Regions from separate parts of the Micromonospora sp. DT41 genome, predicted to be linked through region 2. Evidence: riboswitches for the same ligand, from Rfam matches in the RefSeq annotation. Region 2 holds a riboswitch; the other holds the start of a gene.
The links. Region 2 has a riboswitch for thiamine pyrophosphate ahead of ACLQ23_RS27065 (ECF transporter S component). Riboswitches for the same ligand answer to the same signal wherever they lie in the genome.

Region 1: linked by a shared signal. The riboswitch ahead of thiE (thiamine phosphate synthase) and the one ahead of ACLQ23_RS27065 (ECF transporter S component) in region 2 are both predicted to bind thiamine pyrophosphate.

The regions. Positions count from the first base shown of each region.
Region 1 covers NZ_JBNCKU010000007.1:49,073-63,753, reverse strand. Annotated here, with positions in the region: gene ACLQ23_RS15260 (hypothetical protein) at 1-352, shown strand, start outside; gene thiC (phosphomethylpyrimidine synthase ThiC) at 358-1,950, opposite strand; gene thiD (bifunctional hydroxymethylpyrimidine kinase/phosphomethylpyrimidine kinase) at 1,968-2,753, opposite strand; gene ACLQ23_RS15245 (thiamine phosphate synthase) at 2,750-3,403, opposite strand; gene ACLQ23_RS15240 (thiazole synthase) at 3,496-4,275, opposite strand; gene thiS (sulfur carrier protein ThiS) at 4,272-4,472, opposite strand; gene thiO (glycine oxidase ThiO) at 4,463-5,677, opposite strand; gene thiE (thiamine phosphate synthase) at 5,671-6,297, opposite strand; TPP riboswitch at 6,292-6,400, opposite strand; gene ACLQ23_RS15220 (ThuA domain-containing protein) at 6,694-12,537, shown strand; gene ACLQ23_RS15215 (hypothetical protein) at 12,607-13,152, shown strand; gene ACLQ23_RS15210 (aldo/keto reductase) at 13,236-14,198, opposite strand; gene ACLQ23_RS15205 (ABC-F family ATP-binding cassette domain-containing protein) at 14,266-14,681, opposite strand, start outside.
Region 2 covers NZ_JBNCKU010000019.1:16,588-31,268, forward strand. Annotated here, with positions in the region: gene ACLQ23_RS27010 (metal ABC transporter substrate-binding protein) at 1-687, shown strand, start outside; gene ACLQ23_RS27015 (metal ABC transporter ATP-binding protein) at 684-1,445, shown strand; gene ACLQ23_RS27020 (metal ABC transporter permease) at 1,448-2,314, shown strand; gene ACLQ23_RS27025 (ArsR/SmtB family transcription factor) at 2,333-2,632, shown strand; gene ACLQ23_RS27030 (Fur family transcriptional regulator) at 2,629-3,027, shown strand; gene ACLQ23_RS27035 (hypothetical protein) at 3,101-3,709, shown strand; gene ACLQ23_RS27040 (acyl-CoA dehydrogenase family protein) at 3,727-5,748, opposite strand; gene ACLQ23_RS27045 (DUF6328 family protein) at 5,857-6,360, opposite strand; gene ACLQ23_RS27050 (sugar isomerase domain-containing protein) at 6,527-7,276, opposite strand; gene ACLQ23_RS27055 (aminoglycoside N(3)-acetyltransferase) at 7,273-8,079, opposite strand; gene ACLQ23_RS27060 (alpha/beta fold hydrolase) at 8,105-8,935, opposite strand; TPP riboswitch at 9,033-9,137, shown strand; gene ACLQ23_RS27065 (ECF transporter S component) at 9,213-9,800, shown strand; gene ACLQ23_RS27070 (ABC transporter ATP-binding protein) at 9,979-11,394, shown strand; gene ACLQ23_RS27075 (energy-coupling factor transporter transmembrane component T family protein) at 11,540-12,340, shown strand; gene ACLQ23_RS27080 (hypothetical protein) at 12,571-12,963, opposite strand; gene gndA (NADP-dependent phosphogluconate dehydrogenase) at 13,443-14,681, shown strand, end outside.

The sequences.
Region 1 (14,681 bases), on a different contig from region 2:
CAGTGCCATCGACGACTCCGAGCAAGGTGCTGCCTCCGAGACGGCAGCCCCGGCCGGACCAGGCGCGTCCACTGTGGTACCGGGACAGCCCGGCACCACCGACGGGCCGACCAGCGGCGACGCGGAGCAGCCCAGCCGGCGCGAACGGCTCGGCAGCCTGTTCCGGCGCGGCCGGTCCCGGACCGAGGCGGAGAATCGACCCGGGACGGCTGCGTCGGAGCCGCTGCCCACGCAGGACGAAGAGTTCGTCGACTGGGTCGCCGGCCTCGGCAAGCCTGTCGCGGACAACGAACCGGAGCAGGAGGACGGCCGGCGCTCCCTGCGCTCCACCGGCCGCCACCACCGCGACTGAGCTGATCAGGCCAGCGGGAGGTAGACCCGTCCACCACCGGAGACGAACTCCTCCGACTTGTCCTTCATGCCGCGTGCCGCGTACTCCTTGAGTTCCTGGGTGATCTTCATGGAGCAGAACTTGGGGCCGCACATCGAGCAGAAGTGCGCCGTCTTCGCCGGCTCGGCGGGCAGCGTCGCGTCGTGGTAGGAGCGCGCCGTCTCCGGGTCCAGTGAGAGGTTGAACTGGTCCTCCCAGCGGAACTCGAACCGCGCCTTCGACAGCGCGTCGTCCCACGCCTGCGCACCCGGGTGTCCCTTGGCCAGGTCCGCCGCGTGGGCCGCGATCTTGTACGCGATCACGCCCGCCTTGACGTCGTCGCGGTCGGGCAGGCCGAGGTGCTCCTTCGGGGTGACGTAGCAGAGCATCGCGGTGCCGAACATGCCGATCATCGCGGCGCCGATCGCCGAGGTGATGTGGTCGTACGCTGGCGCGATGTCAGTGGTCAGCGGGCCGAGCGTGTAGAACGGCGCCTCGTGGCACCACTCCTGCTGGAGATCCACGTTCTCCTTGATCTTGTGCATGGGCACGTGCCCCGGCCCCTCGATCATCACCTGTACGTCGTGTTCCCAGGCGACTGTCGTCAGCTCGCCGAGGGTACGCAGTTCGGCGAACTGCGCCTCGTCGTTGGCGTCGGCGATCGAGCCGGGGCGCAGCCCGTCACCGAGGGAGAACGTCACGTCGTAGCGCGCCAGGATCTGGCACAGCTCGGCGAAGTTCGTGTAGAGGAAGTTCTCCTCGTGGTGGGCCAGGCACCACGCCGCCATGATCGAGCCGCCCCGCGAGACGATCCCGGTGACCCGGTCCACTGCCAGCGGCACGTACGGCAGCAGCACGCCAGCGTGCACCGTCATGTAGTCGACGCCCTGCTCGGCCTGCTCGATCACCGTCTCGCGGAAGACCTCCCAGCTCAGCTTCACCGGGTCGCCGCCGACCTTCTCGAGGGCCTGGTAGATCGGCACCGTGCCGATCGGGACCGGCGAGTTCCGCACGATCGCCTCGCGGGTCTCGTGGATCCGCTTGCCGGTGGACAGGTCCATCACGGTGTCCGCGCCCCAGCGGGTGGCCCAGGTGAGCTTCTCCACCTCCTCGGCGACCGACGAGCTGACGGCCGAGGTGCCGATGTTGGCGTTCACCTTCACCAGGAACGCCTTGCCGATGATCGCCGGTTCGCACTCCGGGTGGTTGACGTTCAGCGGTAGCACCGCCCGGCCGGCGGCGATCTCGGCCCGGACCAGTTCCGCGTCGACGTTCTCCCGGATCGCCACGAACTCCATCTCCGGCGTCACCACACCGGCCCGCGCGTACGCGAGTTGGGTGGGTCGGCGACCGTCCGCCCCGGCGAGCGGCGTGCCCGCGCCCCGCACCGGCGCCACGTCACCGCGCTCGGCGATCCACGGCCCGCGCAGCGGCGGAAGCCCCACCTCCGGGTCGGAACCGGGCCCGGACGTGTCGTAGAGGCGCACCGGCGGGTGATCACCGGTGAGCGTCACCTCGGCGAACGGCACCCGGACATCGGGGCGCGACCCTTCGACGTACACCTTGCCTCGTGCCTGCATGACAGCCTCCCTGGTGATCAAGCGGACCAGCCGAAGTGATCAAGCGGCCCGCGGCCCGCACCCAGCTCCCAACCCCGCCCACCGGTAAGCGCGCGGAGCACGTACTCCTTTGCGGAAGCGACCGCCGCCGGCACCGGATCGCCGAGCGCGAGCCGCACGGCGATCGCCGCCGAGAACGAGCACCCGGTGCCGTGGGTGTGCCGGGTGTCCACCCGTGGCCCGCGCAGCACCGTGGTGACGCCACCGCCGCACAGCACGTCGACCGCCTCGTCGCCGTCCAGGTCGCCGCCGGTGACGACGACGTGTTCCGGGCCGCCGGCACCGAGTGCTTCGGCCGCCACGACCATCGCGGCCACGTCGTCCACAGGGCGTCCGGTGATCGCCGCGGCCTCCGCGCAGTTCGGCGTCGCCACCCTCGCGTACGGCAGCAGCCGCTCCACCGACGCCACCACGCCGAGCCGGTGGCCACTCGTGGCGACGAGCACCGGATCGACGACGAGCTGTGGCAGCCGGCCGTCGCGGGCGGCCTGTGCCACAGCGTCGGCGACGGCGGGTGTGCCGAGCATTCCCGTCTTGACAGCGCTCACTGTGAAGTCGGCGAGCACGCTGTCCATCTGCTCGGTGATCGTGCGCGGGGGCAGCGGCAGTACGGCGTCGACACCCTGGGTGTTCTGCGCGGTGATCGCCGTGAGGACGCTTGTGCCGTACGCGCCGAGCGCCGCGAAGACCTTGAGGTCGGCCTGGATGCCGGCGCCACCGCCGGAGTCGGAGCCGGCGATGGTGAGGACTGTGCGCGGGGTCATGTTCCCTCTTTGGTTGCGCTTTGGGGCGTTGGGACCTGGCTGCCTCTGCGCGAGCTTGGGGCGACCGCCTCCTTGAACGCTCTGGTCAGCGTGGTGGCTGTTTCGGTGGGGTCTTCTGCTCGCATGAGCGCGCCCAGCACGGCCACTCCGGCGGCTCCCGCGCGCACGCATGCATTGACCTGCTCCGGTGTTTCCACGCCGCCGAGGGCGAGGACTGGCACGCCGCTGACCTGGATCAGGTTGCGGAGTCCGTCGGGTCGCAGCGGGGGGCCGTACCCGGGTTTCGTCCTTGTGGGATAGACCGGGGAGATGGTGGCGTAGTGCTCGGTGGTCAGCCGGGCCAGCTCGGCCCGGTCGTGGCAGGAGCGGCCGACGACTGTGTGGGTCGACGGCGGGTACGGGCCAGCGGCGGGCAGGTGGACGGCGTCACCGTCGAGCGGATCCGGGCCAGCCACGATGAGGGTTCCGCCCACGTCGGCGAGGATCGCGCGCAGGTCGCCGGCGAGGGCGAGGCGCTCGACGCGGGGCAGGTCCTTCTCCCGCAGGACGACCCACCGCACTCCCCCGGCCACCGCCCGAGCGACAACCAGGTCGAGTGGTCCCGACGCGACAAGCCGATCGGTGAGCAGCACGACACCTGACGGCACGATCCCCGCCGAGATCTTGGAAGGATTCGGCCCCGTGCGGGGCAGTTCGCTTCCAAGATCTGCACGTGGGTGATCAGCGGCGAGCGGGTGGGGGGTCACAGGTCGGGTCTTCCCTCGTCCGGGGTGGATCCGAGGGCGTGGAAGCGCCGCTCGATCCGGCCCGCGCGAGCGGCCAGGCGGCCCGCCTCGACCGCGTACCGCATCGCCGTCGCCATCCCCACCGGGTCGGCGGCCCGGGTGACAGCGCTGGCAAGCAGGACGGCGTCGCAGCCCAACTCCATGGCCAGGGCCGCGTCGGACGCGGTGCCGATGCCGGCGTCGAGGATGACGGGCACGTCAACGCTCTGCCGGATCAGCCGGATGTGGTGCGGGTTGCCGATGCCGAGCCCGGAGCCGATCGGCGAGCCGGCCGGCATCACTGCGGCGCAGCCCACGTCGGCGAGTCGACGGGCGAGCACCGGGTCGTCGCTCGTGTACGGCAGCACTGTGAAGCCGTCGGCGACGAGTTCCTCGGCGGCGCGGAGCAACTCCACGCCGTCGGGCAACAGGGTCCGCTCGTCGCCGATCACCTCAAGCTTGATCCAGTCGGTGTCGAACGCCTCCCGGGCCAGCCGGGCCACCTTCACCGCCTCGGTAGCCGTGTAGCAGCCAGCGGTGTTCGGCAGCAGGCGTACGTCGCACCGCTCCAGCAGGTCCAGCAGCCCACCGGCGGTTCCCGGTGCGGTGTCCACGCGGCGCAGCGCCACTGTGACCAGCTCGGTGCCGGAGGCACGGATCGCCTGCTCCAGCACATGCAGGTTCGCGGCCCCGCCGGTACCGAGGATCAACCGCGAGGTGAACGTGACCCCGCCCAGTTCGAACGGCACGCAGCTCACCCACCCTGCGCGGCGGTGAGCACCTCGACGCGGTCGCCGTCGCGCAGCACGGTCGCCGGCCAGCCGGCCCGGGGCACCACCTCGCCGTTCACCGCCACCGCCACCCCGCGGTGCTGCCCGGCGATGTCGCCGACGAGGTCGGCCACCGACGTCCCACCGGCCACGCTGCGGCCGGTCCCGTTCACCGTCAACTCCACCGGTTCTCCTCCATCGTCCGTTCAGGTCCGCCCACACCGACCGCTCCGGCGGGAACGTGCACCCCGCCGGCAACGCGTCCCTCGCGATCCGAGGTGCCGAACCGGTCCGCCCCGAAGGGCGCGAGCAGCGGGTCGGCCACACCGGTGACCACCAGGTCGGCGATCAGGTCTGCGGTGATCGGGGTGAGCACGATGCCGTGCCGGTGGTGGCCGGTGGCGGCGAGCACGTCGGGCCGTCCGGGCAGCGGCCCGAGGATCGGCGCGTTGTCAGGGGTGCCGGGGCGCAGGCCCGCGACGGCCTCGACGATGTCGTACTCGGCCAGCTCGGGCAGCAGGTCGACACCGGCGCGCAGCAGCCGCTGCACGGCACCGGCGGTGACGCCTGTGTCGGAGCGCTCCTCGACTGTCGCGCCGAGCACCACCTCACCGTCCGCGCGGGGCACCAGGTAGACGGGCTCCCCGTCGGCGTACCCCCGGATCACGTGCCGGAAGCCCGGCGCGACGCCGCCGGGCGCGCGTAGCCGGAGGATCTGGCCCTTCACCGGCCGCACGGGCAGACCGGTGAGTGCCGCGGCGCCGCAGCCGGCGGCGACCACGATGAGGTCGGCGTCCACATCGGACAGACGGTCGACGGCGCTCGGCACGAAGACCACGCCGGCCCGCTGCGCGGCAGTGCGCAGCGCCGGCACCAGCAGCCGTGGGTCGACCTGGTGGTCGGTGGGTGCGAGCGCGCCACCGCGCACCCGTGGCGCGAGCGCCGGCTCGTGGTGGCGCAGCTCGCTGGGACGCAGCGGGGTCACCGGCAATCCCAGACCCTGTTGGTACGCCCACAGCCGGCGCGCCTCGGCCAGGTCGTCGCCGGTCAACCCGACGAGCAGTGTGCCGTCGGTCCGATAGCCGAGGTCGGCGCCTGTCGTCTCGGTCAGCTCTGCGGCGAACGCGGGCCAGCGGGCGGCGGAGGCCACCAGCAGGTCGGTGAGCTGCCGCTCGCCGAAGTACGCCTCGGAGACCGGGGCGAGCATCCCGGCGGCCACTGCGGATGCGCCCGACCCGGGTGCCGCGTCGTGCAGCGCCACCCGCAGGCCGCGTACGGCGCACCGCCAGGCGATCGCCAACCCGATCGGCCCCGCCCCCACCACCGCCACGTCCGCAAGGAAGGGCCCCTTGTTAACGGCTGCTGTAGAGGAAGGGCCCCCTCTTAACACGTCAGCGCCTGCAGCAGCTCGGCAGTGGCCTGAGCGGGGTCGGCGGCTGCGGAGACCGCGCCGACGACAGCCACCCCGTACGCCCCGGCGTCGCGCAGTGCCGGCACCCGGGCGGCGGTCACCCCGCCGATCGCGATGACGGGTACGTCGACGGCGTCGACGACGGCGCGTACCCCTGAGGGGCCGATCGGGTCCGGCAGCCCGGTCTTGGTGGTGGTGGCGTGGCACGGGCCGACGCCCAGGTAGTCGGCGCCCGCCGCGATGGCAGCGATCGCTGTTTCCGGCGCCCGGGCGGTGGCGCCCAGCACGCCTGTGGGGCCGAGCACCCGGCGTCCGGCGGCGACCGGCAGGTCGTCGGCGCCGACGTGGCCACCGGCGGCTCCCACCGCGAGCGCCACGTGCAGGCGGTCGTTGACCAGGCACGTCGCCCCGTACGGCGTGCAGAGCGCGAGGACCCGGCGGGCCAGGTCGTACGCCTCACGGTCGGTGGCGGAGTCCTCGACCCGCACCTGGACGACCAGGTCGGCGCGGGCCGCGGTGAGGGCGGCCCGGACGACTGTTAGGGGGTCCTGCCCGGGGCGGGTGTCGGTGATCAGATGCAGTCGACCGAGGGACGGCACGGCAACTCTCCTCCCTGCGCCGGCATTACCCGGATCAGGTTCGACGGTCGGGGGCTTCAGCCCCCCTCTCAGCCCGGCACACCGGGCTCCCGTGGGTTACTTGCACATCACCGTACGACAGTTCTGTTGACGTGCCAAGGGCGGGATGCCCCGGCTCAGATGGCGGGATCCGTCGGGCACTTCATCCCGGTCCTGCCAGGAATGTCGCCCACCGTTGCAGAACCGTTACCCGCCGGCATCTTGCCCGACATAGATCCAACGGAATTAATTTGTTCAGCGATTCGACAAAAATGCCGGCGCGGGCACCCTGGCACGGTGCCTCACCCGGCTCCATCTGGGACGGTCTTCGGCGAGCCGCCCCCCGCATTTCCTGTCCACCGCGACATAGGAGGCGGCGTGTCACGATCTCGTCGTGCCCGCGTACCACTAACCGCTACCCTGCTCTCCCTGGCCCTCGTCTCGACCACCCTGTTCGGCCTGCCCGCACAGGCAGCCCCGGCCCCCGCCCAGGTCCCCCCGCGGGACGCGCAGGCCGTCACCCCCGTCAGTCAGGTGGTGCCGAAGGCACCGAAGGCCGCCGCCGCTGATCCCTTCTCGGTCCTGGTCTTCTCCAAGACCGCCGGATTCCGGCACGACTCCATCCCCACCGGCGTCGCCGCCATCCAGCAGCTCGGGGCGACGAACGGGTTCACAGTGGACGCCACTGAGGACGGCGCGGCGTTCAACGACGCCAACCTCGCCAAGTACAAGGCGGTGATCTGGCTCTCCACCACCGGCGACGTCCTCAACGCCGAACAGCAGGCGGCGTTCGAGCGGTACGTGCAGGCCGGCGGCGGTTACGTCGGCATCCACGCCGCCTCGGACACCGAGTACAGCTGGGCCTGGTACGGCGATCTGGTCGGCGCGTACTTCGCCAACCACCCGGCCAACCAGCAGGCCACCGTCAAGGTGGAGGACCACGCCCACCCGTCCACTGCGGAGCTGCCCGACCGCTGGTCCCGCTTCGACGAGTGGTACAACTTCCAGACCAACCCGCGGCCGGACGTGCACGTGCTGGCCAGCCTGGACGAGAAGAGCTACAGCCCGGGCGCCGGCGCGATGGGCGCCGATCACCCGACGGCCTGGTGTCAGGACTTCGACGGCGGCCGTTCCTGGTACACCGGGGGCGGGCACACGCGTGAGTCGTTCGCCGAGCCGGAGTTCCTCAGCCATCTGCTCGGTGGCATCCAGACGGCTGCCGGCGTTGTCGACGCCGACTGCGGCGCCTCGAAGACCTCAAACTTCGAGAAGGTCACCCTCGACAGCAACACCAGCAACCCGATGGAGCTGGACATCGCCCCGGACGGGCGGGTCTTCTACATCGAGCGCGACGGTCGGGTCCAGATCATCAAGCCGGACACCGGCAACACCGTCACCGCCATCGACCTGGACGTCTTCACCGGCAACGAGGACGGCCTGATCGGCATCCGGCTCGACCCGGACTTCGCCACGAACAAGTGGGTGTATCTCTACTACGCCCCGAACGACAACGTCGCCCGCAACCTGCTGTCCCGGTTCACGGTGACTGGCGACACCATCGACGCGGCAAGCGAGAAGCAGGTGCTGCGGGTCGACACCCAGCGCAACACCTGCTGCCACGCGGGCGGCAGCATGACCTTCGACAGCGACGGCAACCTGTACCTGGCCACCGGTGACAACACCAACCCGTTCGAGTCGAGCGCGTACACGCCTATCGACGAGCGGCCGGGCCGCCAGGACTACGACGCGCAGCGCACCTCTGGCAACACCAACGACCTGCGCGGCAAGGTGATCCGGATCCACCCGGAGGACGACGGGACGTACACCGTCCCGGCGGGCAACCTCTTCGCACCGGGCACCGAGAAGACCCGTCCGGAGATCTACGCGATGGGCTTCCGCAACCCGTTCCGGATCGGCACCGACCCCAAGACCAACACGCTGTACGTGGCGGACTACGGGCCGGACGCCAACTCGGACAACCCGAACCGTGGCCCCCGGGGTCTGGTCGAGTGGAACGTCGTCACCCCCGGCAACTACGGCTGGCCGTACTGCACGGGCACGAACGAGGCGTACAACGACTACACGTTCCCGTCCGGCCCGAGCGGCGCGAAGTTCGACTGCGCGGCGCCGGTTAACGACTCGCCTAACAACACCGGCCTGACCAACCTCCCGCCTGTCGTTCCGGCCACCGTCGACTACGGCTACGCCGGTGACGCGCGGTACCCGGAGATCGGCGGCGGCGGCGCCCCGATGGGCGGCCCGGTCTACCGGTACGACGCGGACCTCAACTCGACGCGGAAGTGGCCGGCGTACTACGACGGCAAGGCGCTGCTCGGCGAGTGGAACCAGTCGAAGATGTACACGATGCAGATGAGCGCCGACGGCAAGTCGTTGGTGGACATCAACCAGTTGCTCACCGGCATGAGCATGATCCGGCCGATGGACTTCGAGTTCGGCCCGGACGGCGCGCTGTACCTGATCGAGTGGGGCAGCGGCTTCGGTGGCAACAACGACAACTCCGGCGTCTACCGGATCGACTACACCGCCGGGGACCGCGCGCCCATCGCGGCGGCGTCGGCCACCCCGACCTCGGGTCCGGCACCGCTGACTGTCACGTTCTCCAGCGCCGGTTCCCGCGACCCGGACGGCGGCACGCTCACCTACGCCTGGGCCTTCGGCGACGGGCAGACCTCCACCGAGGCGAACCCGACGCACACGTACGCCTCAGCGGGCAACTACACCGCCCAGCTCACGGTGACCAACCCGAAGGGCCGTACCGCGGTGGCCAACGTGCCGGTCACAGTGGGCAACACCGCGCCGACGGTGACCATCGAGTTCCCACCGGACGGCGGCTTCTTCAACTGGGGTGACCAGGTCCGCTACACGATCAAGGTGACGGACCCGGAGGACGGCCAGATCGACTGCGACGAGGTGCAGTTGCAGGTGCTGCTCGGTCACGACGAGCACGCCCACCCGTTGGAGCAGCACACCGGCTGCACCGGCACCGTCCAGACGTCGCTCGCCTCCGGGCACGGCGCCGAGGCGAACGTGTTCGCGGTCTTCGAGGCCACCTACACCGACAAGGGCGGCAACGGCGGCTCCGGCGCGCTCACCGGCCGGGCGATCGAGATCCTCCAGCCGAAGCAGAAGCAGGCCGAGTACTTCACCGCCACCGGCCGTGCGCCGGTGAGCACCGGCGGTGGAGACCCCGGCGTGCAGCGGGAGACCGGCGCCGACAGCGCGGGCGGCGGCCAGAACATCGGGTTCATCGAGGACGGCGACTGGTGGTCGGTGGCCCCGGCGGATCTGCTCAACATCTCCGAGATCCGGTTCCGGGCCGCCTCGGCCGCCGCCGGCGGTCGGATCGAGGTCCGTGCGGGTGCTGTCGACGGACCGGTGGTCGCCACTGCCACAGTGCCGGCGACCGGGGCGTGGCAGACGTACACGGACGTGAGCGCGCCGGTCACCGGTGCCGCGAGCGGCTCGCTGTACTTCGTTGCCCGCGACCCGAACGGCGGGACGGGCTCGCTGTTCAACGTCAACTGGATGGACTTCGTCGGGCGCGGCGTCACCGAGAACGCGCCGCCGGTGGTCACCGCCACCGCCACCCCGACGACGGGCACCGCGCCGGTCACCGTGGCCTTCGACGGCACGGCCACCGACGCCGAGGGCGACACTCCGCTGACGTACGCCTGGGACTTCGGTGACGGCGGTTCGGCGTCCACTCTGGACGCCAGCCACACCTACACCAGCCCTGGCACGTTCACGGCCACCCTCACGGTGACCGACAGCAAGGGCGCCAAGTCCTACGCCACGGTGCCGGTGCGGGTGAACGCTCCGGACACGTCCTGCTTCGGGGCGCGTTCGGACGACTTCAACGGCACCAGCCTCGACAAGGACCGTTGGACAGTGGTCCGGGAGAACCAGCTCTACTCGGTCAGCGGCGGCTCGCTGCGGCTGCCGACCGGTGTTGGTGACCTCTACGGCGCTCGCAACGACGCCACCAACCTGGTGCTCCAGCCGGCCCCGACCGGCGCCTGGGAGATCACCACCAAGGTCACCCTGCCGGTCACTGCCAACTACCAGCAGGCTGGCCTGCTGGTCTACGGCGACGACGACAACTACGCCAAGGTGGACCTGCTGTACAACGGCAGCCGACGGGTGGAGTTCATCCGGGAGACGGCTGGCACGCCTCGCAACGAGTCCGCCGACAGCGTCGCCGCACCGGCGGGTGACACCGTGTACCTGCGGATCACCAGCGACGGGACGAACCTGACCGCCGCCGTTTCGGGCGACGGGCAGACGTTCAGCACTGTCGGCCGGTCGGCCGATCTCGCCGGCATCACCAACCCGCGGATCGGGGTCTTCGCGCTCAACGGTGGCACCGAGGCACCGGTGGTCGACGCGGCCTTCGATTCGTTCCAGGTCACGCCGGATGCTCCGGCCGGGCCGGTCGACCCGTCGGACGAGTTCACCGGCAGCACGCTTGACAAGTGCCGCTGGGACGCGATCCTGCGGGAGGACCCGGCGGGTTACCGGGTGACCGGTGGCGCGCTGCGGATCGACGTGCCCAACGGTGACATCTACGGCGCCGACAACACCGGGCCGAAGAACTTCATCCTCCAGACCGCGCCCTCGGGCGACTGGACCCTGGAGACGAAGGTCGACGGCAGCCTGTTGAACGAGCAGTACCAGCAGGCCGGACTGATCGTGCTGGCGGACGACGACAACTACCTGAAGTTCGACTTCGTCGCGGACAACCAGCCTGGCCAGGCGGTGTCGTGGCGGATCGAGTTCCGCAACGAGATCGGCGGGACGGTCCAGGACCCGCAGCCGGGGGCGACGGGCCTGACCTCGGCGGTGTGGCACCTGCGGCTGGCGCGCAGCGGCGACACGTTCACCGCGTCGTACTCGGCCGACGGGACGACCTGGACCGCGTTGGAGTCGTTGACCAACAGCGCGGTCGGGGCCACCCCGAAGGTCGGTCTGTTCACCCTCGGCGGCAACCAGACGGCGTCGAAGACAGCCTCGTTCGACTACTTCCGGCTCAGCACCGAGTCGGCCGACGAGACCGCGCCGGTGACGACGGCGGCGGTGTCCGGTACCCCGACCGAGGGGTGGTACACCGGGCCGGTGACGGTCACGCTTACCGCCGCCGACGAGGCCGGTGGTAGCGGCCTGGCCGGTACGTCGTACCAGCTGGACGGTGCCACCGCGTGGACGCCCTACACCGAGCCGGTGACGGTAAGCGGTGACGGCGAGCACGAGCTGCGGTTCCGCTCGACGGACCAGGCGGGCAACGTGGAGTCGACGAAGACCGTTTCGGTCAAGATCGACACCACGGCGCCGGTGACCTCGGCGACGTTCGCTCCGGCGAACGACGAGGGCTGGCACAACGGGGCCATCCCGGTGGTGCTGGCCACTACCGACGCCGGTTCCGGTGTGAAGTCGGTGGAGTGGTCGCTCGACGGCGGCGCGTGGACGCCGTACTCGGAGCCGGTCGAGGTGACCGGTGACGGGCAGCACGAGCTGCTGTTCCGCTCGACCGACAAGGCGGGCAACGCCGAGACGCTGAAGTCGGCGGTGCTGCGCATCGACGGCACCAAGCCGACGCTGCTGGTGTCCGGCATCGCCGACGGCCAGCTCTACGGCGACAGCCAGGACGTACGGGTGTCCTGGCAGGCCGTCGACCCGACCTCGGGCATCGCGTCCGTGGTCGGCACGCTGGACGGCAAGGCGTACGCCAGCGGCACCTTGCAGGCCATGTACGAGCTGCCGCTCGGCCTGCACGAGCTGACCGTCACCGCTACCGACAAGGCGGGCAACAAGACCACCTCGGCGGTCCGGTTCTTCGTCACCACCTCGTTCCGGGACATGCAGAACCTGCTGGACCGGTTCAAGGCGACGGGGCGGCTCTCGGCCAAGGCCCACAAGGATCTGACGAAGAAGCTCGACGCCGTCCGCAAGGCTGAGGCGGCCGGCAACGACAACAAGGCGCTCAAGGAGCTTGACGCCTTCCGGAAGCTCGCCGCGGACACCAAGTTGGTGACCGAGGCGGAGATCCGGGACGTGCTGGTCCGCGACGCCGATGCCATGACGGTGCGGCTGGGCGGAACGCCGGCCAGCAACGCCGGGGTCAAGGCGAACAAGGGCAAGCCCGTAAAGGGTGCCGGGCGACTGGGTGACGACGTCACGCGGCTCGCTCCGGGTCGCCAGCTCTGATCCATCCGGGGCCCCTTCCCGACACCTCGGTGTCGGGAAGGGGCCTCCTCAGCTCAGTGAGGAGACATCGTGACTCGTATCCGCGCGGTGTTCACCGCCGTGGTCGTCGGGTTGGTCCTGGCGCTGCTCTCCGCCGCCCCTGCGGCGGCGCACACCGGCAAGCTGAAGCTCGAGGTCGCCGGTGACGGTGCCGAAGGGGTGACCATCCAGGCCACCTACAGCGACGGGCACCGGCTGGACAAGCCGGTGCGGTTGGTCCTCACCGGCACTGGTCCGGACGGGCAGCGGATCGGCCCGGTGCAACTGGAGCCGGCACCCGAGGGGCAGGGCTTCTACAGCAGCGGCCCTCTGCTCTCCCCGGGTAAGTGGCGGGTGACAGTGACCGCTCCGGCCCCGAATCCCGGTAAGGCGACCGCCGACATCCAGGCGAAGGTCGCACAGACCGCGCCGGCTCCCGCGCCGGTGGCCGTGACGGCGGACACGAACCGTGCCGCCGGCAGTGGCGCGGGCGGCGGTTGGTGGCCGATCGCGGCTGCCGGCCTGGTGCTCACCGCCGCCGCGATGGGGGTGGCGATGCTGTTCGGTCGCCGCCGCACCGGCACGCAGAACGACTGATCGGCCCCTGAAGTCGGGGTGTTCCGGGCCCGGGTCACCCCGACTTCAGGGAACGCGGGCCTGTCGCGTTCGAACGTCCGAGATCAGCCGATGGCGCGCAGCGCCGCCAGGTCCTCGTCGCTGGGCTCCCAGGTGCCGGCCGCGGCGTTGGCGTGCACCTGCTCGGGCGTGGTGGCACCGGCGATCACCGAGGTCACCGCCGGCTGGGCGGCCAGCCCGCCGATCGCCACCTGGAGCATTGTCAGACCCCGCTCGGCGGCGTACGCCTCGAGCGCCTCGATGGTGTCCCAGTTGGCCGCGGCGAGGCGCTCGGCGTACCGGCCGCCGCCGGCGAGCCGACTGCCCGCCGGTGGCTTCTCACTGCGCTTGTACTTACCGGTGAGCAGGCCGTTGGCGAGCGGGAAGAACGGCAGCATGCCGAGGCCGAACCGCTCGCAGGCGGGGATCACCTCGGCCTCGACGGAGCGCTCCAGCAGGTTGTAGTGGTTCTGCGCGCTGATGAAGCGGGACCGACCGTTGGAGGAAGCCACCCAGTCGGCGTCGGCGATCTGCCACCCGGAGAAGTTGGAGTTGCCCAGGTAGCGCACCTTGCCGTCGCGGACCAGGTCGTCGAGGGCCGCGAGGGTCTCGTCGATCGGGGTGCCCGGGTCGGGCTCGTGCATCTGGTACAGGTCGATGTGGTCGGTGCCGAGTCGGCGCAGCGACGCCTCCACCGCGCGGGCGATGTAGCGCCGCGCGCCCCGGGCGCCGAAGTCCGGCCCGTTGAGACCGTGCATGTCCATCCCGAACTTGGTGGCCACCACCACGTCGTCGCGGCGGCCCTTGAGCGCCTGCCCGAGCAGTTCCTCGGACCCTCCCTGCGGCTCGCCGTAGATGTCGGCGGTGTCGAAGAGGGTGATCCCGGCGTCCAGGGCCGCGTCCACCACCGCGCGGGTGCCGTCGAGGTCGAGCTTGCGGCCGAAGTTGTTGCAGCCGATGCCGACGACGGACACCACGAGCCCGGAGTCACCCAGCCGGCGATAGGTCATCTCAGTCACGAGATCCACCCTATGCCCAGCGAAGGAAGGGCCCCTTACTAACGCCAGGCGTTAGTAAGGGGCCCCTCCTTCGCTCTCAGCCGACGTCCCACACCGGCTCGGGGGTCTCCACCACCTCGCTGTCGCCCCGGAACAGCACGAACCTGTCGAAGGAGCGGGTGAACCAGCGGTCGTGGGTGACAGCCACCACTGTCCCCTCGAACGCGTTCAGGCCCGCCTCAAGGGCCTCCGCGCTGGCCAGGTCGAGGTTGTCGGTGGGCTCGTCGAGCAACAGCAGGGTCGCGCCGGACAGCTCCAGCAGCAGCACCAGGAAGCGGGCCTGCTGCCCGCCGGAGAGGGTCCCGAACCGCTGGTCGCCCTGCGCTGCCAGCTCGTAGCGGCTGAGCACACCCATCGCCGCGTGCCGGTCCATCCCGGTACGGTGCTCGTCGCCCCGCCACAGGATCTCGACGAGCGTCCTGTCCATCAGCTCCGGCCGGTCGTGGGTCTGGG
Region 2 (14,681 bases):
ATCGTCTACCTCAAGGGTTTCCAGCCGGCGGTCGACGAGGCGATCGCGCAGAGCGGCGGCGACCGGGTGTTCGACGTGGCGAGCGTGCAGCCGCTGCGCGACGTGAGCGCCGGCGGCCACGACCACGAGCACGAGGGCGAAGACGGGGACGAGCAGGAGCACGGCGGCGGCAAGGACCCGCACGTCTGGCTCGACCCGACCCGGCTGGCCGGCATCGGCGACCAGCTCGCCAAGCGCCTCGGCGAGGCCGACCCGGCACACGCCGCCGACTACACCACCCGCGCCGCCGCGCTGCGCGCCGACCTGACGAAGCTGGACGGCGAGTTCACCGAGGGCCTGCGGACCTGCCAGCGGCGGGAGATCGTCACCAGCCACACCGCGTTCGGCTACCTGGCCGACCGCTACCAGCTCGAACAGATCGGCATCACCGGGCTGAGCCCGGACGTCGAGCCCTCGCCGCAGCGGCTCGCGCAGGTAATCGAGGAGGCCAAGGAGCACCAGGCCACCACGATCTTCTTCGAGACGCTTGTCAGCCCGAAGGTGGCCGAGACCATCGCCGGTCAGGTCGGCGCCAAGACCGCGGTGCTCGACCCGCTCGAAGGACTCGCTGCCGGCAGTGACGCCGACTACCTTTCGGTGATGCGTACCAACCTGGAGACCCTGCGGACGGCGTTGAGCTGCTCGTGAGCGCGCCCGTGATCAACGTCGAGCACGCGGCGGTCGGCTACGACGGCCGCCCGGTGCTGCGGGATGTCTCGCTAAGCGTGACCGCCGGTGAGGTGGTCGCGGTGCTCGGCGCCAACGGCTCCGGCAAGTCCACGCTGATCCGCGCCGTGCTCGGGCTGGTGCCGCTGAGCACCGGCTCGATCACCCTCTTCGACCAGCCGCTGCGCCGGTTCCGGCAGTGGCAGCGCATCGGGTACGTCCCGCAGCGCCTCGGCGCGGGCGGCGGCGTACCGGCGACGGTCCGTGAGGTGGTGGGCTCCGGCCGGCTGGCCCGTCGAGGGTTGCTCCGCCCGCCGGGCGCTGCCGATCGGGCCGCCGTCGACGCCGCGCTGCGCGCTGTCGGGCTCGCCGACCGGGCCGCCGACCCGGTGGCCACCCTCTCCGGCGGCCAGCAGCAGCGCACGCTTATCGCCCGTGCGCTGGCCGGCCGACCCGAGCTGCTGATCCTCGACGAGCCCACCGCCGGGGTGGACGCGGCAAGCCAGGAGGCGTTCGCCGGCGCGCTGCGCGACTTCGTCGGCGACGGCGGGACGGTGTTGCTGGTGGCCCACGAGTTGGGCCCCCTGCGGCCGGTGATCAGCCGGGCTGTCGTCGTACACGAGGGTGGTATCTGTCACGACGGCCCGGTGCCGGACCCGGCCGGCCACCACGCGGAGCCCGACCACGACCACGTGCACCCGCACGGTCCCGACGAGCCCGCCGGGCTGTGGAGCAGCTGAGCATGGAACTTTTCCAGTACCCCTACATGCAGCGCGCCCTGATCGCCGCGCTGGTGATCGGCTTGGCCGCGCCGGCGCTCGGCATCTATCTGGTGCAGCGCCGGTTGACGCTCATCGGCGACGGCATCGGGCACGTGGCATTGACGGGTGTCGGCGCGGGCCTGCTGCTCAACCGTTCGCCGGTGCTGGTGGCGGTGATCGTGGCCACCGCCGGTGCGGTCGCCATCGAGCTGGTCCGCGCCCGTGGGCGTACGTCCGGCGACCTGGCCCTGGCCCTGTTGTTCTACGGCGGCATCGCCGGCGGTGTGCTGCTGGTCGGGCTGTCCGATGCGACGAGCGCGAATCTCAACGCCTACCTGTTCGGCTCGCTGACCACCATCTCGGCCACCGACCTGACCACCATCGTGGTCCTCGGCGGGGCGATCCTCGTCGCCATGATCGCGCTGCGGCCGGCGCTCTTCGCGGTGAGCCACGACGAGGAGTACGCCCGGGTCTCCGGCCTGCCGGTGCGTACCCTCAATCTGCTGATCGCGGTCACCACGGCGATCACCGTGACCATCGCGATGCGGGCCGTCGGAGTGCTGCTGATCAGCGCGCTGATGGTGGTCCCGGTGGCCACCGCACAGCAGGTCACCCGTGGCTTCCGCAGCACGATGACCGCCGCGATGGCGCTCGGTCTCTTCGCCGCCGGCACCGGTGTCTGGGTGGCGGCGACGGCGGACACCGCGCCGGGCGCCTCGGTGGTGCTCGTGGCGATCGCCTCCTTCCTCGTGGTGGCCGTGGGCGCGGCAATCTGGCGGGCGCTGCGTCGCCGGGCCACACCGGCCCCCGTGGCGCCGGCAGAGCCGCACGAGGTGGTGCTCCGCTGAATTGGTTACCGTTGCAGGATGACCACCGCTACGGGTTACGAGGGCTTCGACGGGGCGAGCGAACTGCTCCGCGCCCTCTCCGCACCCATCCGGCTGGCCATCGTCAGCGAGCTCGCCGACGGCGAGCGGTGTGTGCACGAGCTGGTGGAGAAGCTCGGCGCCGCGCAACCGCTGGTCTCCCAGCACCTGCGGGTGCTGCGCGGCGCGGGAGTGGTGCGGGGGTCCCGCCGGGGCAGGGAAATCGCCTACAGCCTGGTCGACGAGCACGTGGCGCACATTGTGGCGGACGCGGTGAGCCACGCCGGGGAGGGATCATGAACGAGAGCGGCGCCGCGGTGCGCAACACCCGGCAGCGCTCGGCGGTGAGCGCCCTGCTGGGCGAGATGGAGGGCTTCCACAGCGCGCAGGACCTGCACGCCATGCTCCGGCAGCGCGGTGAGCGGGTCGGCCTGACCACCGTCTACCGGACGTTGCAGGGGCTGGCCGACGCGGGCGAGATCGACGTGATGCGCCCGCCGGGCGGCGAGCACCTCTACCGTCGGTGCAGCGAGGGGCATCACCACCACCTGGTCTGCCGGGTGTGCGGGCGTACCGTCGAGGTGGCCGGGCCCGCTGTGGAGAGCTGGGCCGACCGGGTCGCCGCAGAGCACGGCTACGCAGAGGTCAGCCACACACTGGAGATCTTCGGCACCTGCCCGACCTGCGTGCGCTGACCGCCGCGCATGATCTTGCTGGGCTGACCTCCACCACTGCACGGATCGGGGCGTTCGTGGCACGCTGTCCGGCGTGAAGATCTACGCCGATCGCTTTCCGACCGCCGCCCGCCAGTTGCTCACCGACCTCCTCGTCGTCGCCTGGGTGTACGTCGCGATCCGCGGCGCGCTCTGGCTGCACGACCTGGTGCAGAAGCTTGCCGTACCCGGGCAGAAGCTGGAGGGCGCAGGCGGTGGCCTCGCCGACAACCTCGCCGACGCCGGAGGCAAGGTTCGGCGGGTTCCGCTTGTCGGCGACGAGCTGACAGCCCCCTTCCAGCGCGCCGCCGACGCGGCCCGGGGGCTCGCCGACGCCGGCCGTGACCAGCAGCACCTGGTCGACCAGCTCGCCTTGGCGCTCGCCGTCGCGGTGCTCATCTTCCCGCTCGGCATCGTGCTGTTCGGTTGGCTGCCGCTGCGGCTGCGGTGGATGCGCCGCGCCGGGTCGGCCGCGAAACTGGCCGCCGGACCGGCCGGCAGGGACCTGCTCGCCCTGCGCGCGCTGGCCACCCAGCCGCTGGGCCGGCTCACAGCGATCGCGCCGGACGTTGCCGAGGCGTGGCGGCGTGGTGACGACGACACAGTGGACGCCCTGGCCGCGCTGGAGCTGCGCCAACTCGGCCTACGCGGCCGAGCCCGCTGAGCCTGGGCCGGCGCGGGTCAGGGCTTCGGCGGGATGCGGCGGCGGACGTCCTCGGACGTGGACGGGCCGGGCGTCCAGCGGGCCACCCAGGGCAACTCGTCGGACGGCGTGATGACCCCCTCCTCCAGGCCGGCGTAGCGGCCGGCGAGGATCCGTTTCGCGGCGGTGGTGTCGACCGCGTCGGTGTTGTCCCACAGGGCGGCGAACAGCGCGTCCACCCGGACCCGGGCCTGCCGGCAGAACAGGTCTGCCAGCTCCACGTTCTCCGGTCGGCTGCCGCGCTCGGCAGTCGCCCGGACGCAGACCGCCGACATCGCGAACAGCTCCGCGCCGATGTCCACGATGCGGCCGAGGAACGCCTGCTTGCGTTCCATCTTTCCCTGCCAGCGGGACATCGCGTAGAACGTCGACCGGGCCAGCTTGCGCGACGAGCGCTCCACCTGGCGCAGGTGTGCGGCCAGCGGCCCGAACTCGGCGTACGCCGAAGGGCTCTGCCCCCGACCGACCGCGAGCGTGGGGAGCCACTTCGCGTAGAAGGCGCTCGCTCGGGCGCCCGCTCGGGCCTTGCGGCCGAGCCCCGCATCCGGGTCGATGATGTCGCCTGCCACCGACAGGTGGGCGTCGACCGCCTCCCGGGCGATCAACAGGTGCATGATCTCCGTCGAGCCCTCGAAGATCCGATTGATCCGCAGGTCACGCATCATCTGCTCGACGGCTGCGGCGCGCTCGCCACGGGCTGCCAGCGAGTCGGCCGTCTCGTAGCCGCGCCCGCCCCGGATCTGGATCAGCTCGTCGGCGATCTTCCAGGCCATCTCGCTGGCGTACAGCTTGACGAGCGCCGCCTCGATCCGGATGTCGTTGCGGTCGTCGTCGGCGAGCAGGCAGCACAGGTCGAGCATGGTCTCCATGCCGTACGTGGTGGCCGCGATGAAGGAGAGCTTCTGGGCGACGGCCTCGTGCTCCCCCACCGGCCGGCCCCACTGGACCCGGTCGGCGGCCCACCCCCGGGCCACGTTCAACGCCCACTTGCCAGCGCCCACGCACATGGCAGGCAGCGAGAGCCGACCCGTGTTCAACGTGGTCAGGGCGATCTTGAGGCCCTTACCCTCGCCGCCGATGACGTTCTCGGCCGGTACGAACACGTCGTGGAACCGGGTCAGGCTGTTCTCCAGGCCGCGCAGACCGACGAACTCGTTGCGCCGCTCCACTGTGATGCCCGCGCTGTCACCGTCCACGACGAACGCGGTGATCCCACCGCGCCGACCCTCGCCGGCCGGCACCCGGGCCATCACCACGAGCAGGGTGGCCACGATGCCGTTGGTGGCCCACAGCTTCACCCCGTTGAGCCGGTAGCCGGTGCCGTCCTCGGTCGGCTCGGCGGTGGTCGCGAGCCGGGCCGGGTCGGAGCCGACGTCCGGCTCGGTGAGCAGGAACGCGGAGACCTCACCGGCGGCGAGCCGAGGCAGGAAGCGTTGCTTCTGCTCGGCGGTGCCGAACATCTTCAGCGGTTGCGGCACGCCGATCGACTGGTGCGCGGAGAGCAGCGCGCCGATCGCCGGGCTTACCGAGCCGGCGAGCATCAGCGCCCGGCAGTAGTGCAGGTTGCTCAGGCCCAGGCCGCCGTACTTCCGGTCGATCTTCATGCCGAACGCGCCGAGGTCGGCAAGGCCGTGGAACACCGAGTCCGAAATGGAGGCGTCCCGCTCGATGGCCTGTCCGTCCACTTCGGAGGCGAGGAAGTCGCGGAACCGGCCGAGGAAGTCCTCGGCGCGGGCCTCGTCGTCCGGATCGGAGCGCGGCCACGGGTCGATGAGGTCGAGCCGGAACCGCCCCAGGAAAAGCTCCTTGCCGAAGCTGGGCCGGTCCCAGGTGGACTCCCGGGCCGCCTCGGCGACCTGCCGGGCTTCCTTCTCGGAGACCTGCCCGGCCTCCTCGGGCAGCGGCGCGGCCGCACCGGCGGTGCCCGCCTGGGCCGCGTCGACTGCGGGGTTGGAGTCAGGACCGTCCGGTGCCGGTCGGCCGTTCTGCGTCGTGGTCACGGCTGCCCCCTCGAACCTCGGTGCGGCTGCGTCGACGTGCGCGACTACCGCCACGCTACCTCCGCTTGTTACCAAGGGGTAGCGCAGCGTACGTCCGGATCGCCGTCCTCAGCGACCGCTGAGCATCTCCGGGTCGTCATCGTCGTCGTCGATGTCGTCCTCGCCCCAGCTACGCCGGGAGAACGGCAGGATCGCCCAGAACGTGAGGAACCAGAGCCCGGTCAGGCCGCTGAGGATGAAGGCGATCGGCCGGTCCAGCACGAAGTCGGTGATCAGCAGAACCGCGCTGACCATCGAGATCAGCATGAAGGCGAGCCCGCCGCTGGCCATCCGGTGCGCGAAGCGGACCAGCTCCGGCTTGCGCCCCTGCCGGAACAGCGCCCTGTGGAACGCCACCGGCGAAATGATCATCGCGGTGGCGGCGGCCGCGGCGATCAGGGCGACGATGTAGACATCCCGCTGGAACTCGCTGGTCCGGGTGAATCCGTTGCTGAACGGCAGGGTCAGCAGGAAGGCGAACAGGATCTGCACGCCCGTCTGGGCGACCCGCAGCTCCTGTAGCAGATCGGCGAAGTTGCGCTGCCAACGCTGCTTCTCGGTCTCCGTCGACACGCGCTACCTCCGGTGAGACGCTACTGCCGACGGAGCGGTCCGCCGGCAGCAACGCCAATGCCCCACACGACTGAGCGCGAAACAGGTTCACGACATCTGCCGGTCACCGCCAGGACACTCCGCTGGTCACGCCACCGCCCTCGCCGAGCGCCGCCCACGCGGGCGTTCAGGAGCCGCGGCGGATGCGGCCCGCGTAGCGGGCTTCGAGCTCGGTGTTGTGCGCGTCGCCGTCCGGGATGTTCGCCGACAGGTAGACCGGGGGCCGCTCCCCCGCCGCCAGCAACCGAGCAACCACCTCCACGGTGACCTGTTGGGCCAGCAGTGCCGCCGTGATCGAGGAGACCGCGCCGACAGCGCCACCGCCGGGCAGCGGCAGCGTCGCATCGCCGTACGGTGCGCCGTTGTCGAGCACCACGTCGGCCAGGTCGGCCAGCTTGCGACCGGACGGGTGGCGGGAGGTCATCCGGCCGGAGTGCTGCACGGAGGTGATCGCCACGAGCCCATGCCCCCGCTGCTTGACGAGCGTGGCGAACTCGACCATGGCGCCGTTGACCCCGGAGTTCGAGGCGAGCACGAAGACGTCGGTGGGGCGTACCGGGGCCAGCTCGTAGAGCCGGTGCGCCACCGCCGGGTCGCGTTCCAGCAGCGGGCCGAGCCGCTCGACCGGCTCGCCACCGATAAGCACCAGGTCGCGCAGCGCGATCCGGTTGGTCGGCACCAGGCCACCCGCCCGGCCGGCGATCTCCATGGCGAGGGCCTCCGAGTGGCCCGTTCCGAAGGCGTGCACCACCCCGTCGGCGCGTACGGCGTCGGCGATCAGGTCGGCGGCCCGCCCCACCGCCTCCCGCTGGCTGGCGGCCACCCGGCCGATCGTCTCGGTCACCACTGCCAGAAAGTCGTCGGCGCTCACGCTCATGTGTCCTCCGTCGTCCGGTTGCGGGCCATCCACTGCACCGCGAAGTCGACAGCCGCCCGCTGGCGTACCAACTTCGCAGTCCCGGCGCCCACCGGGCCCACGCGGGCCACGCCGGTGGCCTCCAGGGCCTGGCCCAGCGTGCCGAAGTCGCTCGCGTCGAGCCTGACGTCCTGCCACCACACCCACTCGCGGCCACCGTCAGGTATCCGCACCGCCGCGCCCAGCCGCTCGCGGGCCGGCACGGGAAGGCGGTACTCGGCAAGGTGCAGCGACGTGTTCACGCTGTGGTCCACCCCGAGCAGCAGCACGTCGGCGTCCAGGTCGTAGAGCCGGGCCAGCGGAGACTGTGCGCCGAGCATGTCGGCCAGGCCGTGCCCGGCGACGACCTGCTCGGCGGCCGGGCCGAGCGCCGCGAACGACACCTGGGGATGCGCGCTGCGCAACGCGCCGGGCCAGCCGCGAACCGTCTCGGCGAACACGCCCATGTAGCGGCTGGGGGTGACCGCCGGGTCGAACCCCGGCATCTCGGCCCGGATCAGCGGCCACCAGTCCACCGGAACCGGCGGGTTGCGCCACTGCGCGGGGTCGCTGTTGTCGGGCGTGTGGGTCGGCACCACCATCGTGCCGTCCGGGCCGAGCGCGTCGCGCAGGGCGAGCACCACCGCGTGCGGTCCCCCACAGACGAAACCCAACGGGCGCAGGCCCGCGTGCACAAGCACTGTCGAGCCGGGACGTACGCCCAGCAGGCGCAGCTGCGCGGCGACCGAACGGCGGGTGCCCGGCCCGCCGGGGTACGTCGTCACGGCGTTCCCTCGATCGGCACGGCGCTCAGGCCGTCCCCGCGACCCGGGCCAGGATCGCCTCGGCGAGAGGGCCGGGTGCGGCGTCCGGGATCCAGTGGGTCACCCCGGGCAGCGGTACGAAGCGGTAGTCACCCGTGACGTTGGCGGCGCACGCCTCGGCGGCGGTCCGGCCGATGGCGATGTCCCGGTCACTCCACACGTAGGTGGTGGGCACCGCGACCGGGCCGACGGCGGCCAGGTCGGCCCGGGACATGGCCCGGTACCAGTTCAGCGCGGCGGTCAGGGCACCCGGCTCGCGCATCGGGTCGGCGTAGCGGTCCACCCGGGACGCGTCACCGACCCCGCCGAGCATCTTGCGCAGCGCCGTCGCGTTGAACGCCAACAGCACCTTCTCGGCCTTGCCGGGCTGGCGGAACAGCGCGATGTACGACGAGCGGGCCTTCTGCTCGGTGTCGTTGCCGAGGGCGTGCGCCATGGCCGCCGGATGCGGCACTGACACGGCGGTGAGCGTACGGACCCGCTCGGGGTGCTCGGCCGCCAGCGCCCAGGCCACGACCGCGCCCCAGTCGTGCCCGACCAGGTGGACGGCGTCCAGCCCGAGCGCGTCGAGCACCGCCACCGCGTCGGCGACCAGTTCGGGGATCCGGTAGTCGGCCACCGCCTCCGGTCGCGCGCCAGGCGAGTAGCCGCGCTGGTCCAGCGCGTACGTGCGCAGCCCGGCGGTGTGCAGCACCGGGGCGACCTCGTCCCACTCGCCGCTGTGCTGCGGGAAGCCGTGCAGCAGCAGGACGGGCGCGCCGTCCGGTGGGCCACCGGTGCGTACCTCGAAAGTGAGACCTCGCGCGTCGACCTGCATGATCGTGAGCCTACCCAGCCGGCGGCGGGCCGGCCGGCGCCGGAACTCCCTGCTGGGCCGTAACCCCTGGTCGGTGCTAGCGTCAGCGAGACAACTTCACATCCGACAGGGGAGCGCACAGCGCTGAGAGTGCGGGCATGCCCGCAGACCCTCGAACCTGATCTGGGTAATGCCAGCGCAGGGAGTTCGGTCGACCTCCAGCCGCGCCGCCGTCCGGTGCCACCGGACGCGCGGCGTGCGTCTTCTCCTGGTTCGTACCACTGAACTGGGAGCAACCATGGACAACACCACAAACCGTTGGCGCACCATCGACATCGTGGTCGCCTCGGTGATCGCTGTCGCCTTCGGCGTCATCTTCTGGGCCTGGGGCCTGGTCTGGAGTGCCACCGAGGGCGCGTTCGCCTTCTTCCCGCCGGCGCAGACGCTGATCTACGGCGTCTGGCTGATGCCGGCCGTCGTCGGCGGCCTGGTCATCCGCAAGCCCGGCGCGGCGCTCTACTGCGAGACGGTGGCGGCTGTCGTCTCCGCGCTGCTGGGCAGCCAGTGGGCCGGCACTGTGATCCCCCAGGGGATCGTGCAGGGCATCGGCGCCGAGTTGGCCTTCGCCGCCTTCCGCTACCGGTCGTTCCGGCTGCCGACGGCGGCGCTGGCCGGCGCGTTGACAGGTTTCAGCGCCGCGCTGTTCGACTTCTTCGTCTGGAACGTCGAGACCGAACTTGTCAGCTACCGCATCCCGTACGCGCTGCTCACCATCGTCAGCGCCACGGTGATCGCCGGCATCGGCGGCTGGCTGCTCACCCGGGCCCTGGCCAACACCGGCGTCCTGGACCGCTTCCCAGCAGGCCGCAACCGAGCCCTCGTCTAGCCCTCCGGCCCTGACCCGCCCCCCTCCCGCTTTCTCGCGTTGATCATGAGGTTGACGGGCGGATGGATCTCCCAAGCCCCCGTCAACCTCATGATCACCGGGCAGGTGGAAGGGGTGGCGGGAGGGCGGCGGGGAGGGTTGGGCGGGTCGGTGCGGGCAGGTTGGTTGGGGGTGGGTGGTGAGCGCGGTTGTGTTGCGGGGGTTCGGGTGGCGGCATGCTGGGCGGCGCGCCTGGGCCGTGCGCGGGGTTGACCTGCGTGTGGAGGCTGGGGAGCGGGTGCTGCTCCTCGGGCCGTCGGGGGCCGGCAAGAGCACGCTGCTCAGCGCCCTGGCCGGGCTGCTGCCCGAGGACTCCGGCGAGCAGGAGGGCACCGTCGAAATCGACGGGCTCGACCCACGCAAGGGCCGGGAACGCGTCGGCATCGTCTTCCAGGACCCGCAGACCCAGTTGGTCATGGCCCGCTGCGGCGACGACGTCGCGTTCGGCCTGGAGAACCGGGGCGTACCGACTGCCGAGATCTGGCCCCGGGTCGACGAGGCGCTGCGTCGCGTCGGCTTCCCGTACTCCCGGGACCGCAACACCGCCGCACTCTCCGGCGGCGAGCAGCAACGCCTCGCCCTGGCCGGCGCCCTGGCCCTGCGCCCCGGCCTGCTGCTGCTCGACGAACCGACCGCCAACCTCGACCCGGCCGGCGCCGACCTGATCCGACAGGCGGTGGCCGGCGCCCTCGACGCGGACACCACGCTGATCCTGGTCGAGCACCGGGTCGCCGAAGCGCTGCCACTTGTCGACCGGGTAGTCGTCCTGGAACCCGGCGGCGGAGTCCGCGCGGACGGCCCACCCGAGGAGGTCTTCGCCGCGCACGGCGCCGCCCTCGCCGCCGAAGGCGTCTGGGTGCCGGGTCACCCCATCGCGCCACGGCCGGCCACCGCCGGCCCGGGGGATCTGTTGCTCACCGTCGACCGGCTCGGCCTGCCTCCCCGGCTGGGCCCCACCACCCTTGGGGTACGCGCCGGCGAAGCACTCGCCGTACGCGGACCGAACGGCGCCGGCAAGTCGACCCTGGCGCTGCTGCTCGGCGGTCTACTCAAGCCGGGCACCGGCCGGGTAACCGCGTCCGCCGAGTTGGCCGGGCCGGACCACCGCACTCCCCCGCACCGCTGGCGGGCACCCGCGCTGGCCCGGCGGATCGGGTCGGTCTTCCAGGACCCGGAGCACCAGTTCGTCACGAGCACCGTCTTCGACGAGCTGGCGCTGGGTCCACGCCGAACCGGTCAACAGGAGTCGGCCGTCAAGGAGACGGTGACAGAGCTGCTGGAACGGCTGCGGCTGACCCGGCTCGCCGCTGCCAACCCGTACACCCTCTCGGGTGGGGAGGCGCGGCGGCTGAGCGTCGCGACGGCCCTGGCGACCGCGCCACGCCTGGTGATCTGCGATGAGCCGACCTTCGGTCAGGACCGGCGGACCTGGCGGGAACTTGTCGACCTCTTCGCCGACCTGCGCGACGCAGGGCACGGCATCGTCACTGTCACCCACGACGCGGACTTCGTCGCCGCGCTCGCCGACCGCACCGTCACCCTGGAGCGACAGTGACCACCCGGGGCGCCAACCTCGGCGGCGGCTCTGCCCGACCGCACCGCGCTCGAGGAGCGACCGCGACCACGTGGGGCACCAACCTCGGCGGCGCTGCCCGACCGGGCGACTCAGGAGCGACAGCTACCAAGCGGGGTGACATCCGATGATCAGCATCGAGCCGGTCGCCGCACCCGGCGCGCCGCTGGCCCGGCGCAACCCGGTGGCGAAGGTCGCCGCCGCTCTGGTCTTCTCGTTCACCCTGCTGGCCACCCTGGACCCGGTGGCCCCGGCCATCGCCATCGCTGTGGAACTCGCCGTGCTGCCGCTGTTCGGCATCCGCTACCGGGTGCTTGCCCGGCGGGCCCTGCCTCTGCTGCTCAGCGCCGTCGGCATCCTCGTCACCCTTGTGCTGTTCGCCGCCGACAGATCCGGCCGGGTCCTGCTGGACGTAGGGCCGGTGCTGGTGACCACCGGCGTCCTGCTCACCGCGCTCGGGCTCATCCTGCGGGTGTTCGCGGTGGCCCTGCCCGGCGTGATCGTGTTCGCCACCACCGACCCCACCGACCTCGCCGACTCGTTGATCCAGAACGCGAAGGCGCCGCCCCGGTTCGCCATCGGGGCGCTGGCCGCGTTCCGGCTGGTGCCGCTGCTCGGCCAGGAGTGGCAGATGATCAGCATGGCCCGGCGGGCACGCGGCGTGGATGCCGGGCGCAACCCGGTGGCGAAGCTGCGACTGTTCGCCTCCACCGCGTTCGCGCTGCTGGTCGGTGCGATCCGCCGGGGCACCCGGCTGGCCGTCGCGATGGACGCGCGCGGGTTCGACGCCGACACACCACGTACCGTCGCCCGCCGCCAGCGCTTCGGCCCCGCCGACGTACTCCTCATCGCTGGGGCGGTCGTCCTGGCCGGCGGCGCCCTGACCGTCAGCATCCTGCTCGGCACCTTCCGCCCGCTGATCGGCTGAGCGCGCCGCGCGCCGCTACGCCGCGCTCCAAGATCCGCACAACATCAGGGATGTAGTGCCCTCGCTGCCAGACGAGGCCACTACATCCCTGATGTTGTCGTCACCGTCCGCCGGGCGGCGTCCGCGTCCGCGGGCGACGCGCGGCGGGCGGCGTCCCCGGCACGCGGCACGCGACGCACGGCACGCAGTGGGCGGCCCACGCCGGACAGCGCGCGGCGGGGCGGGATCGGTCAGCTGCGGCGGAAGGCGTAGCGGCGCGGCTGGCCGGCCTGCTGGCTCTTGCCGCCGGAGCGGCCTCCGCCGCCATGCGGCGGTCCGGCCGTCGGCGCCGCAGGTCGCCACGCCGCCTTCGGCAGGTCGGCCACCGTCGGCGCGTCGACCGCGGCCGGCACGTCGACCGGCGGCACAAGCTCACCCAGCGACACCGCCGGCTCGACCAGCGCTGCCGGTTCGATCGACACCGCCGGGTCCACCAGCGCTGCCGGCTCGACAAGCGCCGGCTCGACCGCGAGGCCGAGGTCGGCGCGGGTTGGCTGGAGCGGGCCGTGCTTGGCCGCCGGGTCGGCGCCGAGCGGCGTTGCTCTGGGGGTACGGAACTTCTTCGGGTTGCGCCTGGCAGGCATCCGGGCCTCCTTCGGTGCCGACCGTCACGGCCGGTCCCGCGCTCCGGCGGTCGGTCGGATCGGCTGGTGACCGTCGCAGCTCGACGGTCGAGATAGGGAAGAGACAGCTCACCGGGACCGCCAAGCACCACCGAATGCAGATGGCGAGTACGCGGACGCCCGGGAGCGCACGGACCGCGGCGCGGGGCGGCGGGCCGGCTCGGAAACTGGGCGTCAGTAGCGCATGACCGCACACTATCCGGTGCCGGACTCCGGCACGACCGGTTTTCCCTGGCGCGATCGTGGCGGATGCTCCTGGCGCGATCGGTGGGAGGCCGCGACGCTGGGGAGTGAGTGTCGCGCGGTCGAGCGCCAGGTTGGACATCGGCGGGAGCTGACCGGTACCAGTCAGTGACCGCCTGTCGACCAGCGTTCCCGCGCTGCGCGCAGCGCGATACGGTCGCAGCAGGACCACACGACGGCGAGAGGTGGCAGCACGGATGGCTCAGCAGGCGACAGCGCAGATCGGCGTGACCGGGTTGGCGGTGATGGGTCGCAACCTGGCCCGCAACCTGGCCCGCAACGGTTTCACCGTGGCGGTGCACAACCGTTCACCCGAGCGCACCCGTAGCCTCGTCGCCGAGCACGGTGACGAGGGCACCTTCGTTCCCGGCGAGTCGATGGCCGACTTCGTGGCGTCGCTGGAACGGCCCCGCGCGGTGATCGTGATGGTCAAGGCGGGCGCGCCCACCGACGCGGTGATCGACGAGTTGGTACCGCTGCTGGACGAGGGCGACATCATCGTCGACTGCGGCAACGCCCACTTCGCCGACACCCGCCGCCGCGAGGAGGCGCTGCGCGCGAAGGGGCTGCACTTCAGCGGCACCGGTGTTTCCGGCGGCGAGGAGGGCGCGCTGCTCGGGCCGAGCATCATGCCGGGCGGCTCCGACGAGTCGTACGCCAAGCTCGGGCCGATGTTCGAAAAGATCGCCGCCCAGGTGGAAGGTGTGCCGTGCTGCGCGCACGTCGGGCCGGACGGCGCCGGGCACTTCGTCAAGATGGTGCACAACGGCATCGAGTACGCCGACATGCAGCTCATCGCCGAGGCGTACGACCTGCTCCGGGCCGGTCTGGACGCGAAGCCGGCGGAGATCGCGCAGATCTTCCGCGACTGGAACGCTGGCGAGTTGGGCTCGTTCCTCATCGAGATCACCGCCGATGTGCTCGCGCACACCGACGCGGCCACCGGCCGCCCCTTCGTGGACGTCGTGCAGGACCGCGCGGAGCAGAAGGGCACCGGGCGGTGGACCGTCCAGAGCGCCCTGGACCTGGGCATCCCGATCACCGGGATCGCCGAGGCGACGTTCGCCCGCTCGCTGTCCGGGCACGTCGACCAGCGCGAGGCGGCACGCCGGGCGTTCCCGGACACCGGTGACCAGTGGCAGGTGACCGACCGGGACGCGTTCGTCGAGGACGTCCGCCGGGCGCTGCTCGCTTCCAAGATCGTTGCGTACGCGCAGGGCTTCGACCACATCCGCGCCGGCAGCCAGGAGTACGACTGGAACATCGACCTCGGCGGCACGGCGACGATCTGGCGGGGCGGCTGCATCATCCGCGCCCGTTTCCTCGACCGGATCCGTGAGGCGTACGACGAGCAGCCTGACCTGCCGACGCTGCTTGTGGCGCCGTACTTCGCCGAGGCGGTCGGTGCCGGCGTGCCGAGCTGGCGGCGGGTGGTG